Regions from separate parts of the Streptomyces sp. P9(2023) genome, predicted to be linked through region 2. Evidence: riboswitches for the same ligand, from Rfam matches in the RefSeq annotation. Region 2 holds a riboswitch; the other holds the start of a gene.
The links. A riboswitch is a leader RNA that binds a small molecule or an ion and turns the genes downstream of it on or off. The one in region 2 is predicted to bind cobalamin.
Positions count from the first base shown of each region.

Region 1: it holds a riboswitch for cobalamin, as region 2 does, so the genes downstream of both, Q5762_RS23835 (energy-coupling factor ABC transporter permease) here and Q5762_RS35825 (CbtB-domain containing protein) in region 2, are expected to answer to the same signal.

Region 1 covers NZ_JAUPWM010000020.1:77,002-84,117, reverse strand. Annotated here, with positions in the region: gene Q5762_RS23855 (NADPH-dependent 2,4-dienoyl-CoA reductase) at 1-986, opposite strand, end outside; gene Q5762_RS23850 (ATP-binding cassette domain-containing protein) at 1,149-2,000, opposite strand; partial or broken gene cbiQ (cobalt ECF transporter T component CbiQ) at 1,997-2,747, opposite strand; gene Q5762_RS23840 (energy-coupling factor ABC transporter substrate-binding protein) at 2,663-3,109, opposite strand; gene Q5762_RS23835 (energy-coupling factor ABC transporter permease) at 3,109-3,807, opposite strand; cobalamin riboswitch at 3,836-4,071, opposite strand; gene Q5762_RS23830 (PTS fructose transporter subunit IIA) at 4,186-4,590, opposite strand; gene dhaL (dihydroxyacetone kinase subunit DhaL) at 4,587-5,192, opposite strand; gene dhaK (dihydroxyacetone kinase subunit DhaK) at 5,209-6,201, opposite strand; gene Q5762_RS40025 (DUF4158 domain-containing protein) at 7,033-7,116, shown strand, end outside.
Region 2 covers NZ_JAUPWM010000060.1:4,741-11,856, forward strand. Annotated here, with positions in the region: gene Q5762_RS35800 (F510_1955 family glycosylhydrolase) at 1-69, shown strand, start outside; gene Q5762_RS35805 (SGNH/GDSL hydrolase family protein) at 344-1,135, shown strand; gene Q5762_RS35810 (histidine phosphatase family protein) at 1,163-1,747, opposite strand; gene Q5762_RS35815 (NlpC/P60 family protein) at 2,004-3,044, shown strand; gene Q5762_RS35820 (CbtA family protein) at 3,104-3,871, opposite strand; gene Q5762_RS35825 (CbtB-domain containing protein) at 3,891-4,103, opposite strand; cobalamin riboswitch at 4,141-4,323, opposite strand; gene Q5762_RS35830 (peptidoglycan bridge formation glycyltransferase FemA/FemB family protein) at 4,384-5,562, opposite strand; gene murJ (murein biosynthesis integral membrane protein MurJ) at 5,709-7,116, shown strand, end outside.

The DNA.
Region 1 (7,116 bases), on a different contig from region 2:
GCGGCCGCCTTGGCGACGAAGTCGGGGTCGGCCAGGAAGGGGCGGGCCATCGAGACGATGTCGGCGCGGCCCTCGGCGAGGATCTGCTCGGCGACCTCGGGGGTGTTGATGCGGTTGCTGGTGACGAGCGGGATGGACACCGAGCCCATCAGCTTCTTGGTGACCCAGGTGTACGCGCCGCGCGGGACGGAGGTCGCGATGGTGGGGATCCGGGCCTCGTGCCAGCCGATGCCGGTGTTGATGATGGTCGCGCCGGCCGCCTCGATCTCCTTGGCGAGGGAGACGACCTCCTCCAGCGTCGAGCCGCCGGGGACCAGGTCCAGCATCGACAGGCGGTAGATGACGATGAAGTCCTCGCCGACCTGCTCGCGGATCCGGCGGACGATCTCCAGCGGGAAGCGCACCCGGTTCGCGTAGCTGCCGCCCCAGCGGTCGGTGCGGTGGTTGGTGGCGGCCGCGATGAACTCGTTGATGAGGTAGCCCTCGGAGCCCATGACCTCGACGCCGTCGTACCCGGCGGCCTTGGCGAGCTCGGCGCAGCGGGCGTAGTCCTCGATGGTCTGCTCGACCTCGGCGTCGGTCAGCTCGTTCGGTACGAAGGGGCTGATCGGCGCCTGGATGGCGCTGGGGGCGACGAGCCCGGGGTGGTAGGCGTACCGGCCGAAGTGCAGGATCTGCATCGCGATCCGCCCGCCCTCGGCGTGCACGGCGTCGGTGATGTGCCGGTGCTCGGCGACCTCCTCCTCGGTGGTCAGCTTGGCGCCGCCGTCCCAGGGGCGGCCGGCCTCGTTGGGCGCGATGCCGCCGGTCACGATGAGCCCGACCCCGCCGCGGGCGCGCTCGGCGTAGAAGGCCGCCATGCGCGCGAACCCGTTCTCGGTCTCTTCGAGCCCGACGTGCATGGAACCCATGAGAACCCGGTTGGGCAGGGTGGTGAAGCCGAGGTCGAGCGGGCTCAACAGGTGGGGGTACGGGGTCGAGGTCATCGGGGGCGCCTCCTCGCGCGGAATCGTCACCCCTTGTTCTAAGCGACCCCGACCCGGTTGTGCAACTAGTTGCAGAAGGCTGGCCGAGTGATCTGTACTACTACTCGGTAACCGCTGGGCGCCCATGGCGCGCACGAAGGCGACCCATGGGCGTCGCCGGGCTCAGGGCGTGCGCTGTCGTGGCACCTCCCATGCGGCCAGGTCTTCCGCCGTGCGCGGCCCGCGGGCGTCCGGGGCGATCAGGCCGTGCGCGCGCATCAGGCGCGTGACCGCCATGCCCCAGGGGCGGCGCAGGCGGGCCGCGTCCAGCAGGGCGTCGTCGGCGAGCAGGGCCTCGACCGGGCCCGTCCGCAGACCGTGGGGCGAGAGGACGGCGGCCTCGTCCGCCCAGCGCAGCGCCAGGTCGACGTCATGAGTCGCCATCACGAGCGTCGTGCCCGAATCCCGCCGCCGCCCCAGCACCTCAAGCAGACGCTCCTGGCCGTGCGGATCGAGCCCGGCCGTCGGCTCGTCCATGATCAGGACCCGGGGGCGCATCGCCACGGCGCCCGCGATCGCGGCTCGCTTCCGCTGACCGTACGAGAGCAGGTGCGTCGGCCGGTCCTCCAGTGCGACGATGTCCAGCGCTTCGAGCGCCTCGCGCACTCGGAGCCGTACCTCCTCCTCCGGAAGCCCCAGATCCATCGGCCCGAACGACACGTCCTGCCCGACCGACGCAGCGAAGAGCTGGTCGTCCGGATCCTGGACGACCAACTGCACGGTCGTCCGCAGGCGCGTCAGCCCCTTCCGGTCGTACGACACCTCCTCGCCGTCCAGCCGGAGCGCGCCGCTGACGCAGCGCAGGCCCCCGCTCAGCAGCCGCAGCAGCGTCGTCTTGCCGCCGCCGTTGCGGCCGAGCAGGGCCAGCGCCCGGCCCTCCGGCACGGCGAAGTCGACGCCGTCGAGGACCACCGGGCCGTCCTCGTAGCCGAAGGTGGCCTTCACCAGTTCCACGACAGGGGATGCGGGACTCACGGCAGTGACCTTTCCAGTACGAGAGTGAGGGCGACGAGGCCGGCCGGCAGGCCGGCCGTCGAGGCGAGGAACCGGCCCGAGACCGCGGCCTCGGGCACCAGGACCCGCAGCGTCCCGTCGTATCCCCGTTCCGGCCAGGCCGGCCTGCAGACGCTGCGCCCGGTCGAAGGCGCGGACGAACGCCGTCGCGCCGAGCCCGGCGAGTGAACGCCAGGTCGCCGCCCGCGTGGTCAGCCCCAGCCGGGCCGCCTGTGCCTGTCGGATTTTGGATATCGCATCCAAAAGGAGAAAGCTGATCCGATACATCACCAACGCCACATCCACGACCGGCGCCGGCACCCCCGCCCGCACCAACCGCGGCAGTACATCGGATACGGGCGTGGTGAAGGCGAAGAGCAGCACGCCCAGGGACGCGGACGACGTCCGCAGCAGCAGTTCGCCCGCGTGTACCGGACCGTCCTGCGCGAACACCACCAGTCCCCGGGGCCCGCCCACTTCGGACAGGAGCGGGACGGCGCCCGTGACACAGAAGCTCAGCGGGATGCGGAACGCCCGCCACAGCTGGCGCCCCGGCACCCCGGCCGGACCCAGCAGGACGGCCAGGGTGGCCGCCGCGACCAGCACGGCCCCCGGCCACGCCGGCAGACCGACCGCGCAGAGCGTCAGACCGAATCCGAGCACGGCCTTCTCGGAAGGATGGCGGCGGCACCAGCGACTGCTGTGCGCCGCCGCGTCGATCGGCAGCACCGGCGGCTACTCGTCGCCGGACGCCGGACGCCGGACGCCGGCCGCAGCGCCTTCGCGTCGGCCCGGGCCTCGCCCTGCTTGCGGCCCTTGTGCAGACCGAAGTAGTACGCCAGCACCCCGGTGCCGAGCGCCGCCTGAAGAGAGAAGAGCGCCGACTCGATCTCGCCGGACGGCGGCTCGTAGAGCGGGCTGAACCACGGCTCGTAACCCGGATCGATCTCCGTGATCGCCGTCTCCGCCTCGGCGTCGGCTCCGGTGAACGGCTCCTCCTTGTGGTCGCCGAGCCCCAGGACCAGCGGGAGCACCGCCAGCGCCGCGACGACGAGCAGAAGCAGGCTGTTGATCTTCGCGTTCCGGCTCATCAGGCGCTCGCCTCCGCGGTGTCGGCCTTCTTACGGGACGGGAGCAGGACCCCGAGCCGGGTCAGGTCCCCCTTGCTGGACTGCGACAGCAGCCGCATCACGAGCACGGTCAGCAGACCCTCACTGACGGCGAGCGGGAGCTGCGTCACGGCGAAGATCCCGCCGAACTTGGCCAGCGCCCCGAGCACACCGCTGCCCGGGTCGGGGAAGGCGAGCGCCAGCTGGACGCTGGTCACGCAGTACGTCGATAGGTCGGCGACGAACGCGCCGAAGAACACGCTCACCATCAGCGGCACGTCGAAGCGGCGCAGCAGCCAGTACGTACCGAAACCGGCCCACGGCCCGACGATCGCCATCGAGAACACGTTGGCGCCCAGCGTGGTGAGCCCGCCGTGCGCGAGCAGCAGAGCCTGGAACAGCAGGGTGATCGTGCCCAGGACCGCCATCACCCACGGCCGGAACAGGATCGCGCCCAGGCCGGTACCGGTCGGGTGGGAGCAACTTCCCGTCACCGACGGGATCTTGAGCGCGGAGAGTGCGAACGTGAACGCGCCGGACGCGCCGAGCAGCAGGGTGGACTCGGGGTTGGCCTTGACCTCACGGGTCAGCGCGCGGACACCGTGGACGACGAATGGAGTGGACGCGACGCCCCAGGCGACCGCGTGCACAGGGGGCAGATACCCCTCGGCTATGTGCATGGTCGGGAGACCCTCTCCAGCACCTCGTGGATGGACAACGCACCCTGGCCGGTCTCCTGGCTGACGGGTCATGCCGCCGCGGCTCCGCCTTCCCACACCACCGCGGTCTCCCACGGCGGTCCAGTGGCTTCCCCGGAGGGATGGAGCCGGACTTCCCGATCACAGTGGCGAGGGCCGCACCGGTACCGCACCGGTACCGCACCGGTTTCCCGTACACCAAGGCGCTGTGGCATTAGTGGGTTGACCAGGTACATCACAACACGGGTGCGCCCCCGGACGGTGTGTGACCAATCTCCCGCGCGCCCCCGGCCCGCGCCGCAGGGGTTCCGGGCGCCCCCGGCCCGGGGCCGGGGGCTGCTCCCGGAACGGCTCCCGGACTCACTCCTTCCGGTACGCGTACGCCTCCGTCGCCGCGGCCGCCACCGCGTCCAGGTCGCCGCCCGCACTCGCCGTGACGAGTGCGGCGACGGCGCCCTCGACGAACGGGGCGTCCACGAGCCGCGCCCCCTCCGGCAGCTCGTCGCCCTCGGCGAGCAGCGCCTTGACCGTCAGGACGGCGCTGCCCAGATCGACGAGGAGGGCCACCCCGGCACCCCCGTCGACCGCCTTCGCCGCCTCGACGATCCGCTCCGAGCTGGTGCCGAGCCCCCCGTCGGGGGTGCCCCCGGCGGCGGCGACCGGCGCGGTCGCCCCGCCGCCCGCGAGCCCCCGGGCGAGAGCGGCGACGGAGTCGGCGACGGCCGCGCTGTGCGAGACGAGCACGATGCCCACCTGACCGGTCATCCGGCGGCCACCTCCGCGAGCGCGGCGATCAGGAGCGCCGACGAGGTCGCCCCGGGGTCCTGGTGTCCGACGGACCGTTCGCCCAGGTAGCTCGCCCTGCCCTTACGGGCCCGGAGGGGTACGGTCGCGAGGGCGCCGGCCTCGGCCGCGTCCCGGGCGGCGGCGAAGGAGTCGCCGAGGGCCTCGGCCGCCGGTACGAGCGCGTCCAGCATCGTCTTGTCCCCGACCTGGGCCCCGCCCAGCTGCCCGACGGCGGCGACCCCGGCGGCCAGCGCCGTCGCCAGGTCCTGCCGGGTCACCGACGCGGCCTCGCCGAGCGCCTTGCCGGTGTGGCGCAGCAGCGTCCCGTACAGCGGCCCCGAAGCGCCCCCGACGGTGGAGATCAACTGTCGCCCCGCGGTGGTGAGTACGGCCCCCGGTGTCGCGGGCGGCTCCTTGTCCAGGACCTCGGTCACGGCGGCGAACCCCCGCTTCAGGTTGGCGCCGTGGTCGGCGTCGCCGATCGCCGAGTCGAGCTCGGTGAGGTGGTCTGCCTCCCGGTCGACGGCGGCCCTGGCAGCGGCCAGCCAGCGACGGAAGAACGCGGCGTCGAACTCGTTCACTTCGTTCATCCTTTCCTCACCGGCCCCAGCGCAGAGCAGCCGTCTGCACGGGCGCGTCCCAGAGCCGCAGCAGCTCCCCGTCGGCCTCGCAGAGCGTCACCGAGCATCCGGCCATGTCGAGCGAGGTGACGTAGTTGCCCACCAGCGTGCGGGCGACCGGCACCCCGCGCTCGGCCAGCACGCGCTGCACCTCGGCGTTGAACCCGTACAGTTCGAGCAACGGCGTGGCGCCCATCCCGTTCACCAGGGCGAGGACCGGCCCGGACGGCCGCAGGTCCTCCAGTACGGCGTCGACGGCGAAGTCCGCGATCTCACGCGAGGTCATCATCGCGCGCCGTTCACGCCCCGGCTCGCCATGGATCCCGATACCCAACTCCAGCTCACCCTCGGGCAGTTCGAAGGTGGGGCTGCCCTTCGCGGGCGTCGTGCAGGCGCTCAGCGCGACACCGAAACTCCGCGACCGCTCGTTCACCCGCCGCGCGATCGCCTCCACCCGCTCAAGCGGCGCGCCCTCCTCGGCAGCGGCCCCTGCGATCTTCTCGACGAAGAGCGTGGCGCCGGTTCCGCGCCGCCCGGCGGTGTACAGACTGTCCGTCACCGCCACGTCGTCGTCCACCAGGACCTTGGCGATCTGGATGCCCTCGTCCTCGGCGAGCTCGGCGGCCATCTCGAAGTTGAGGACGTCACCGGTGTAGTTCTTGACGACGAACAGCACGCCCGCCCCGCTGTCGACGGCGGCGGCCGCCCGCACCATCTGATCGGGCACGGGCGAGGTGAACACCTCGCCGGGGCACGCGGCCGACAGCATCCCGGGCCCCACGAACCCGCCGTGCAGCGGCTCGTGCCCGGACCCGCCGCCGGACACCAGCCCCACCTTCCCGGCGACGGGCGCGTCCCGCCGCAGCACGACCCGGTTCTCGACATCGACCGTAAGTTCAGGATGGGCGGCGGCCATGCCCCGGAGCGCATCGGCGACCACGGTCTCCGGGACGTTGATCAGCATCCTCATGGGTACCTCCTGGTGGGGTGAGCAGGCGAGCCGCTGAGCAGGGTTTCTTCTGGCCAGAGCAGGTGAAGCGAATTGTTGATCTCGGCGGTTCGTGACGACTGGGGGCGGTTCTGGGCGGTACTGATGTCGACTCAATGTTGACTCAATGCCGACTCTTCCTGATGATGCATCAGGTTTGGGTCGAGGGAACGAGCATGGCGAATGCGCATCATGGCGCAATTGTCGACGCGCGGTCGTTGGCGCGCACCGGTGCGTCATCGGCCGGATCTGGGGCGATTCTGATTCCAGGGTGCACGGGGAGTCGACGGCTTAGGAAGTGGGTCCCGTCCTATGGGTAGGACCCTCCCGATCGTCGGGCCTCCAGCGCACCCAGCGGCTGGGGCTTTGGAGTCGAGGCTTCTCCGGCCACGCCGGATCATGGGCGGCCGGTGTCAGTGGGGCCTCCTGGACTGCCGCGACCCGATGACCAAGCGCAGCCGAGGGGATCGTGGAGGGTGCAGAGTGTCCTCCCGTGGATCGCAAAGCATCTGCACCGCGTGAGTTAGAGGCAATGCAACGTCAGGCCTGGGCATGCCTCAGTGACGCCGCGATGCCTGCCCACCAGCGGCTGGCGTCGGGATCCCAGGTCCCCGATCGACCTGTTCCCGATGACGCACCACGTGGAGTGCGTGGCGATCCTGGAGCCGGTGAAGAAAGCTGCCTGAGCTGGGGTTTTGCGGGTGCGCTTCATGGGAGGTGTGGGCGTTACGGGCGGCATCTCGACGCTGAGATGACGCTCGTTCTGATGGGGCGTCAGGTGAATTCCGAGGGGGCGGATCGCGGTGCGCACCGATGAACAAGTGCACCCCTTGCTGTGATGTGGCGCGCCGTCTTGGTGCTGGTGCTGGTGCTGACTGCGGCGGATGTGGCGTCGGC
Region 2 (7,116 bases):
TACGAGTCCCAGGACGCGGGGAAGTCCTTCACCAAGCGCCTCTCTGTGGCAAGCGGCAGTCACCACTGACGAGGGCGGCATGCTGGCGTGATCACGCCATCGCGTGTTGCCGCAATCGAATGCGCTTGTCGAGTGCTACGTGCCACCGTCAGGATGCTTCTCGCGGCTCTGATCCGCTGCCACGGATCGAGCCTCAATGGCCAGGACCGGGCGATGCCCCTGAGATGTAGGTACCGACGAGCGGCACATCCCCCGCCCGCCCGGCGTACCTCACGGTGCTCGCCCGGTCCTACGGCTTGTTGGGTCGCGACAGGATCGGGTGTCCAGGGGAGGGCGAGGCAGAATGCTGGAGAGGCGGAGCACGGTTGGCAGGGGCGGCGTTCCCATCAGCTCGTTCGTAGCTCTGGGGGACAGCTTCACGGAGGGGCTCGGCGACGAGACGCCCGACGGCGCTCTCCTGGGGTGGGCCGATCGCCTCGCCGATCTGCTGGCCAGCCGCTCGCCAGCGCCCTTCCACTACGCCAATCTTGCCGTTCGTGGCCGAGGCATCGACGAGATCGTCGAGGAGCAGGTGCCGCAGGTGGCCGAACTGACGCCGGACCTGGTGAGCTTCTGCGCCGGCGGCAACGACATTTTACGGCTGGGCAGTTCCGTGGACCGCATCGCAGAGCGGTTCGAGGAGGCGGTCGTCGAGCTCGGCGGCAGCGCGAGGACGGTGCTCGTGTTCACCGGTTTCGACCCCCGGAACACGCCCGTACTGCGCCGGCTACGCGGAAAGATCGCCACCTACACCGCGCACATCCACGCCATCGCGGACCGGCAAGGCTGCCTGATCGTCGACCTCTGGTCGATGAAGGCCCTCCAGCATCCCCTCGCGTGGAGCGATGACCGACTGCACCTGTCGTCCGAAGGGCACCGGCAGGTAGCCCTACGAGCCGCCGACGTTCTGGGGCTACGCCCGATGCGAAGCGCGCCCGCGCCCCACACACTCCAGGCGCGCGTACGACAGTCTCAGAGGCTGGAAGACCTTCGTTGGGCCAAGGAGCACTTCCTGCCCTGGCTCGGCCAGCACCTGCTCGGCAGGGCCTCCGACGAGGTCCTGGAGCCGAAGCGGCCGGAACTGCTGCCTCTGTAGCCTCCCGCGTCCTGGTGTCGCTCGAGGTCAGCTCTCTTCCCAGTCCGGCACGGCAGACAGCGCCCCCAACCGCAAGTTCCAGCGGCCGTTCCGCCCGGTGAGATGCACTGCCGCCAGGGGCGGCACATCGATCCGCCAGAACAGCGCCCGCGGCGTACCCAACGCACTGACGACCGCCGCGCGCACCACCGACTGGTCCGCGACGGCCAGTACCCGCCCGGCATCAGTAGGCAATCCGTCGAGCCAGACGGCGACCCGGTCGCAGACCTGTGACACGGACTCGCCACCATGCGGTGCCGCTTCGGGGTCGGACATCCAGGCGGCGAGCCCGTCGCCCTCCCGCTCGGCCACCTCGCCGAGGGTCCGTCCTGCCCACCTGCCCATGTTCATGTCGCGAAGGGCCAGCTCGACGGTCACCACGTCCCATCGCAAGGCACGCACGGTGTTCTCGCACCGATCCGACGGTGCCGAGTAGTGCAGTGAGGCTCGCGGCAGAAGGGCCGCCACCTCCCCGGCCTGCCGTAGCGCCCGTTCGTCCAGCGGCGCCTCTCCGAATCGCACATCGCGCTCCGCTGCGGCAGGGGCGCACAACAGCGTGAGTCGGACGGTCACGAGCGTTCCCTTCGTTGTGCACTGAAACCGGATGATCGTAAGACGCCCACGACGTAAGGATTTCCGCGCCCACGTGCACACGTTGTGGCGTCCCTCACATCTCTCTGCAAGGACCTTCGTTGAGCCTAAGTCTCTAAGCAGCTTAGTATTCGTGAGTCTTCGCGCAGCCGCTCGCGCATCCGGGGCGGCGACGGAGACGCCGCCGTGACCGCTGTACGCCCAGCCCGTCGGCGGTCGAGGAAGAAGGAGCTCCGCCGTGGCCTCCCACCGCCGCCCGAAGCAGTCCAATCCGCGCTACACCGGCGTCATCACCGCCACCGCCGCGGCGGCCGTGGCCCTGTCCACCCAACCCGCTTCGGCCGATCCCCTGCCCGACCCGAACAAAAAGGGCGTCCAGGCGCAGGTTGACCGCCTCTACGAGCAGGCGACCCAGGCGACCGAGAAGTACAACGGGGCCAAGGAGAAGGCCGACGCTCTCAAGAAGCAGGTGGACGCCCTCCAGGACACGGCGGCCCGCAAGCAGGGCGAGCTGAACGAACTCCGCGACAAGATCGGCACGGTGGCCGCCGGCCAGTACCGTTCGGGCGGCCTGGACCCGGCCCTCCAGCTCTTCCTCTCCGAGGATCCCGACACGTACCTTGAGAAGGCGACCGCGCTGGACCGGGCCGGCGACCGGCAGGCAGCCGTACTGCAGCAGTTCCTCTCCGAGCAGCGGGTCCTCCAGCAGCAGCGCGGCGAAGCGTCCGAGAAGCTGCGCGACCTCGGCTCCGTGCAGAAGGAACTGGGGAAGCGGAAGACCGAGATCCAGGGCAAGCTGCGCGAGGCCCAGCGCCTGCTCAACACCCTCTCGGCGAAGGAGCGGGCCCGGATCGCGGAAGAGGAGGACCGGGCCAACCGGGCGAGCTCACGCGTCGAGCTGGGCAATGAGGCGAGTGCCTCCGAGCGTGCCGCCGCGGCGTTTGCCGCCGCCAAGAGCCGGGTCGGCATGCCGTACGTCTGGGGCGCGAGCGGCCCGACCTCGTTCGACTGCTCCGGCCTCACCTCGTGGGCGTTCCGCCAGGCCGGTGTGACGATACCCCGCACCTCCCAGGCGCAGGCCGGCGTCGGGACGCGTTTCAACTCCCTCAGCGCCCTGAAGCCCGGCGACCTGATCATCATGCGCAGCGACCTCAGCCACGTCGGCTTCTACGCGGGGAACGGCCAGATCCTCCACTCACCCAAGCCCGGCGCTCAGGTGCGGTACGAGTCGATCGCCCGCAGTGGCATGCCCTTCATGTGGGGTGTGCGCATCGGCTGACGTACACAGCAGAGGGGGCGCCGGTCCGAGACCGGCGCCCCCTCACGTGTGGACGGGCATCACGAGGGCACGACCGCCGCCCCCGACTCCACGGCCCCGATACGCTCGCCGGACTCGCGCGGCTGCAGCAGCCGCTCCGCCAGGACGCCGAAGACGAGGCCGAATCCGGCCCACAGCGTGGCCTGGATCGCGAGTGCCGAGATCCTGAACTGCCAGACGACAGCGGCCGGGAAGTCCTTGGGCATCTCATTGACCGCGGGCAGGAAGGCATACGCGAGCCCGACGGCGAGGACGAAGAACGCCCCTGCCGCAACCGACGCGTTCCCGTTGCCCAGACGGGGCGCGAGCCGCTTGCCGAGGATCACGGCGGAGACGGCGAGCAGCACGCTGAGGACCACCATGAGGAGGTACAGGGTGGCGCGCTGGCTGATCGTGGCCGGGTCGCTGACCGCAGGCGGGTTGGCCGGGTACTTGAGGAACGGCACGACGTAGAAGGCGAGCAGCCCGCCGAGGGACAGCAGCGCCGCGGTGGCGCGGGGCCCGAAAGCGCCGATCCGGCCCAGGGCGAAGCAGTACGCCAGCGCGGCGATGCCGCCGAGGCCGACGCCGTAGACGAGGACGCCGGTCGCGAGACCGGTGGTGGACTGGGCCGCGCGGCTGACCAGCTCAGCCCCGCCCTCCTCCTGGCTGTGCGCCGCCTCGTAGGCGATGCCGGCCTCGGTCGGCGGCTCGCCGAGGAAGTAGGCGACGACCAGGGCGAGGAGACCGGCCACGAGGCCGGCCACCATGCCGCGCGCGAGAAGCTTTCCGACAGTTGCGGAGTTCATGATGTTCGCGTCCCCCGTCTCAGTGGCAGGGGAAGCCGAGGAGGTGGCGGCCGTCATGCACCCATTCATGGACGCCCTCACCGGCGAAGATGGCGGTGGCACCCTGCTCGGCGCCGACGAAGAAGAGCGCGAGCAGCATCAGGGCCCCGAAGAAGACGGCCCAGGGCAGGATCGCCTTGACGGGCAGTGCGGCGGGGGCGGCGACGCTCGGCTGAGCGGTGGCCTGGGCCATGGCAGGACCTCCAGTGGGAACACGCGTCCCGGTCGGATGGAGCTCGCTCGACGGGGGCGAGTCTGACTTGCCGGACCGCACCGCTCAGGAGATGAGCGGGTGCCGCCGAGCACACAGTGGCGCGACCGTGCCGGATTCCCACCGGCTTCCGCTGCCCATCGATTGACTTGTCCTGGTCAAGGTAGCGGAAGGCACCTGAACCCACAACCAAGCTTCTAAATGACTTAGAAGTATCGATTAAGGTTCACCCATGACCGATCCACACGCCCCCGGGGTGGCCTCAGCGGCGCGACAGGTACGCCTGCATGGCCCGGTGCAGGGTCTTGTTCACCGCCCCCTGCAGGGGCAGCTCCCACTCACCGAGGGTCTCCACCACTTCCCCTCCGGTGCCGAGCTTCCAGCGCATCAGCCCGAAGGACCGCTCCGCAGGATCGAGGGTGTCCGGTACGCCCCGCATGTCATACACGGCCGCGCCAAGGGAGTGCGCGTCGCGGATCAGTCGCCACTGCAGGGCGTTGCTCGGCCTGACCTCGCGGCGGTGGTCGGCGGAGGCCCCCGTCTGGTACCAGGCACGCCGGCCCGCCACAATCATGGTGTGGGCGGCGAGCACCTCGCCGTCGTGGCGTGCGAGATAGAGCCGCACACGCCCGTTCTCCTCCGCGTTGAGCTCCCGATGCTGCCGTTGGAAATAGGGGAGAGAACGTCCGAGGCGGAAGCCGTCACGCCGCTCGGTGACCTGCAGCAGGTCGTAGAAGGCGGGCAGGTCCTCGGCGGTGCCGAGGTAGGTCTCCACCCCGGCCGTCTTCGCCTTCTTGATGTTGCGCCGCCACTCCTGGTTGAAGCCGGCCCACAGGTCGTCCGTGCTCCGACCGGCAAGGGGCAGCTCGAACAGGTGGCGCGGCTGGGCGTCGCCCGCACCGCCCTCCTCGCCGCAGCGCCGCCAGCCGGCCGCCCGCAGCCGGTCCGCGACGGCAGCCCCGACCGGCTCGACGACGTCCGGCAGCACGTCGCCGACCCGGCGCCCCGGGCCCACGGCCGCCTTGAGCATCTCGGCGCTCCACCGGCGGTACGCCAGGGGCGGCCCCATGCGTACGGCGAAGGCCCCGGCTGCCCGCAGGTGGTCGAGAAGCAGCTGCAGGACGTCCATCAGCGCCGGGTCAGCCCAGTCCAGCACCGGCCCTTCCGGGATGTAGGCGAAGTACCGCCGCGTGCCCGGCAGCTGCCGGTACAGCACCTGGGCGGCGGCACGCTGGCGTCCCGTCCCGTCGAACCAGCCGATCCACTCGGCCCGCCACCCCTCCTTGACAGCGCTCCAGGAGGGAAGCTGGAGGAAGCTGACCTGCTCGCCCCGCACACGTCCCGAGAGGGAGTCGAGGAAGGCCAGGTGCTGCTCAGGGGTCGTGGGCACGGTCTCCAGGGCACCGGCACGGTGGGTCATCTGCACCTCGGCGACAGCCATGTCGAAGGTCTCCTCGTTCTGGTCCTTGCGCCCCCTTCGGGAGGGCGGCGGGATACCCCCGCCTGTCTCATGCACGCCCGGCGGCACTGGAATGTGGCAGACGACTTCGCCGAGATCCGCGGAACCGGCTTGCCGGCAGGTGCGGCGTGACGGGGACAAGGCCGGCGGGAGCCGATGTCGATGCCCGGAAGGCGGACGTGGGCAGTGGGCGGGGCAAGGCGTCGATGATGCTCGGCTCGCTCGTCTCCCGGATCACGGGTTTCGTACGGAGCGCGGTGGTCGTCGCGGCCCTGGGGACGGCCCTGCTCGCGGACGCCTACAACGTCGCCAACACGGTGCCGAACATCGTCTACATCCTGCTCATGGGCGGGGCGCTCAACTCGGTCTTCGTACCCGAGCTGGTGCGGGCCGCGAAAGAGCACGAGGACGGCGGGGTCGCGTACACCGACCGGCTCATCACCCTCTGTCTGGTCGCGATCACCGTGATCACCGCTGTGGCCGTGCTCGCGGCGCCCTGGATCGTCACCGCGTACACGGACTACAGCGGCGCCCAGCGCGATCTCACGGTGACCCTGGCCCGCTACTGCCTGCCGCAGATCCTCTTCTACGGCGCCTTCACCGTGCTCGGTCAGGTGCTCAACGCCCGGGGCCGGCTCGGCGCGATGATGTGGACGCCGGTCCTCAACAACGTCGTCGTGATCACCGTCTTCGGGATCTACCTCGTGGTGGCCGCGACGGCGACCGGAGCGGGCGAGGTCACGGACGGGCAGCTGCTGCTCCTCGGCCTCGGCAGTACGGCGGGGATCGCGGTACAGGCCCTGGCCCTGCTGCCCGCCCTGCGGTCGGCGGGATTCCGGTGGCGCCTGCGGTTCGACTGGCGGCGCGCGGGCCTGGGCCGGCCGGTGCGGGCCGCAGTGTGGACGCTGCTGCTCGTGCTCGTGAACCAGGTCGCGTACTGGGTGGTGACCCTGCTCACGACGACGGCCGGCGTGAGGGCGGACGCCGAGGGCATCGCGGCGGGTGTCGGGTACACGGCGTACAGCAGCGCGTACCAGCTGTGGGTCGTCCCGCAGGGCATCATCACGGTCTCCCTGGTCACGGCCCTGCTGCCCGTGATGAGTCGCGCGGCCGTCAACGGCGACCCCGGCCGGATCGGCGCGGAGCTCGCCCGCTGCCTCAAGACCACGGCGGTGGCGATCATCCCCGCCGCCGCCGTCTTCCTGCTCCTCGCCCCTCGCCTCACCGGCGTCGCCTACCAGTACGGACAGGTCACCGAGGCCGACGCGCAGGCGATCGGATGGGTCCTCGCCGCGTTCGCGCCGGGCCTCGCGGCGTTCTCCGCGCAGTACGTACTCGCCCGGGGCTTCTACGCCCTGGGGGACACCCGTACGCCCTTCTTCCTCACCCTCGTGATCGCCGGTCTCAATGCAGGTCTGTCGCTGGCCGCGTACGGACTGCTGCCAGCACGCTGGGCCGTGGTCGGGATCGCCGGCGCGTACGCCATCGCGTGCACGATCGGCCTCGCGTGCACGGCAACGGTGCTACGACGCCGCC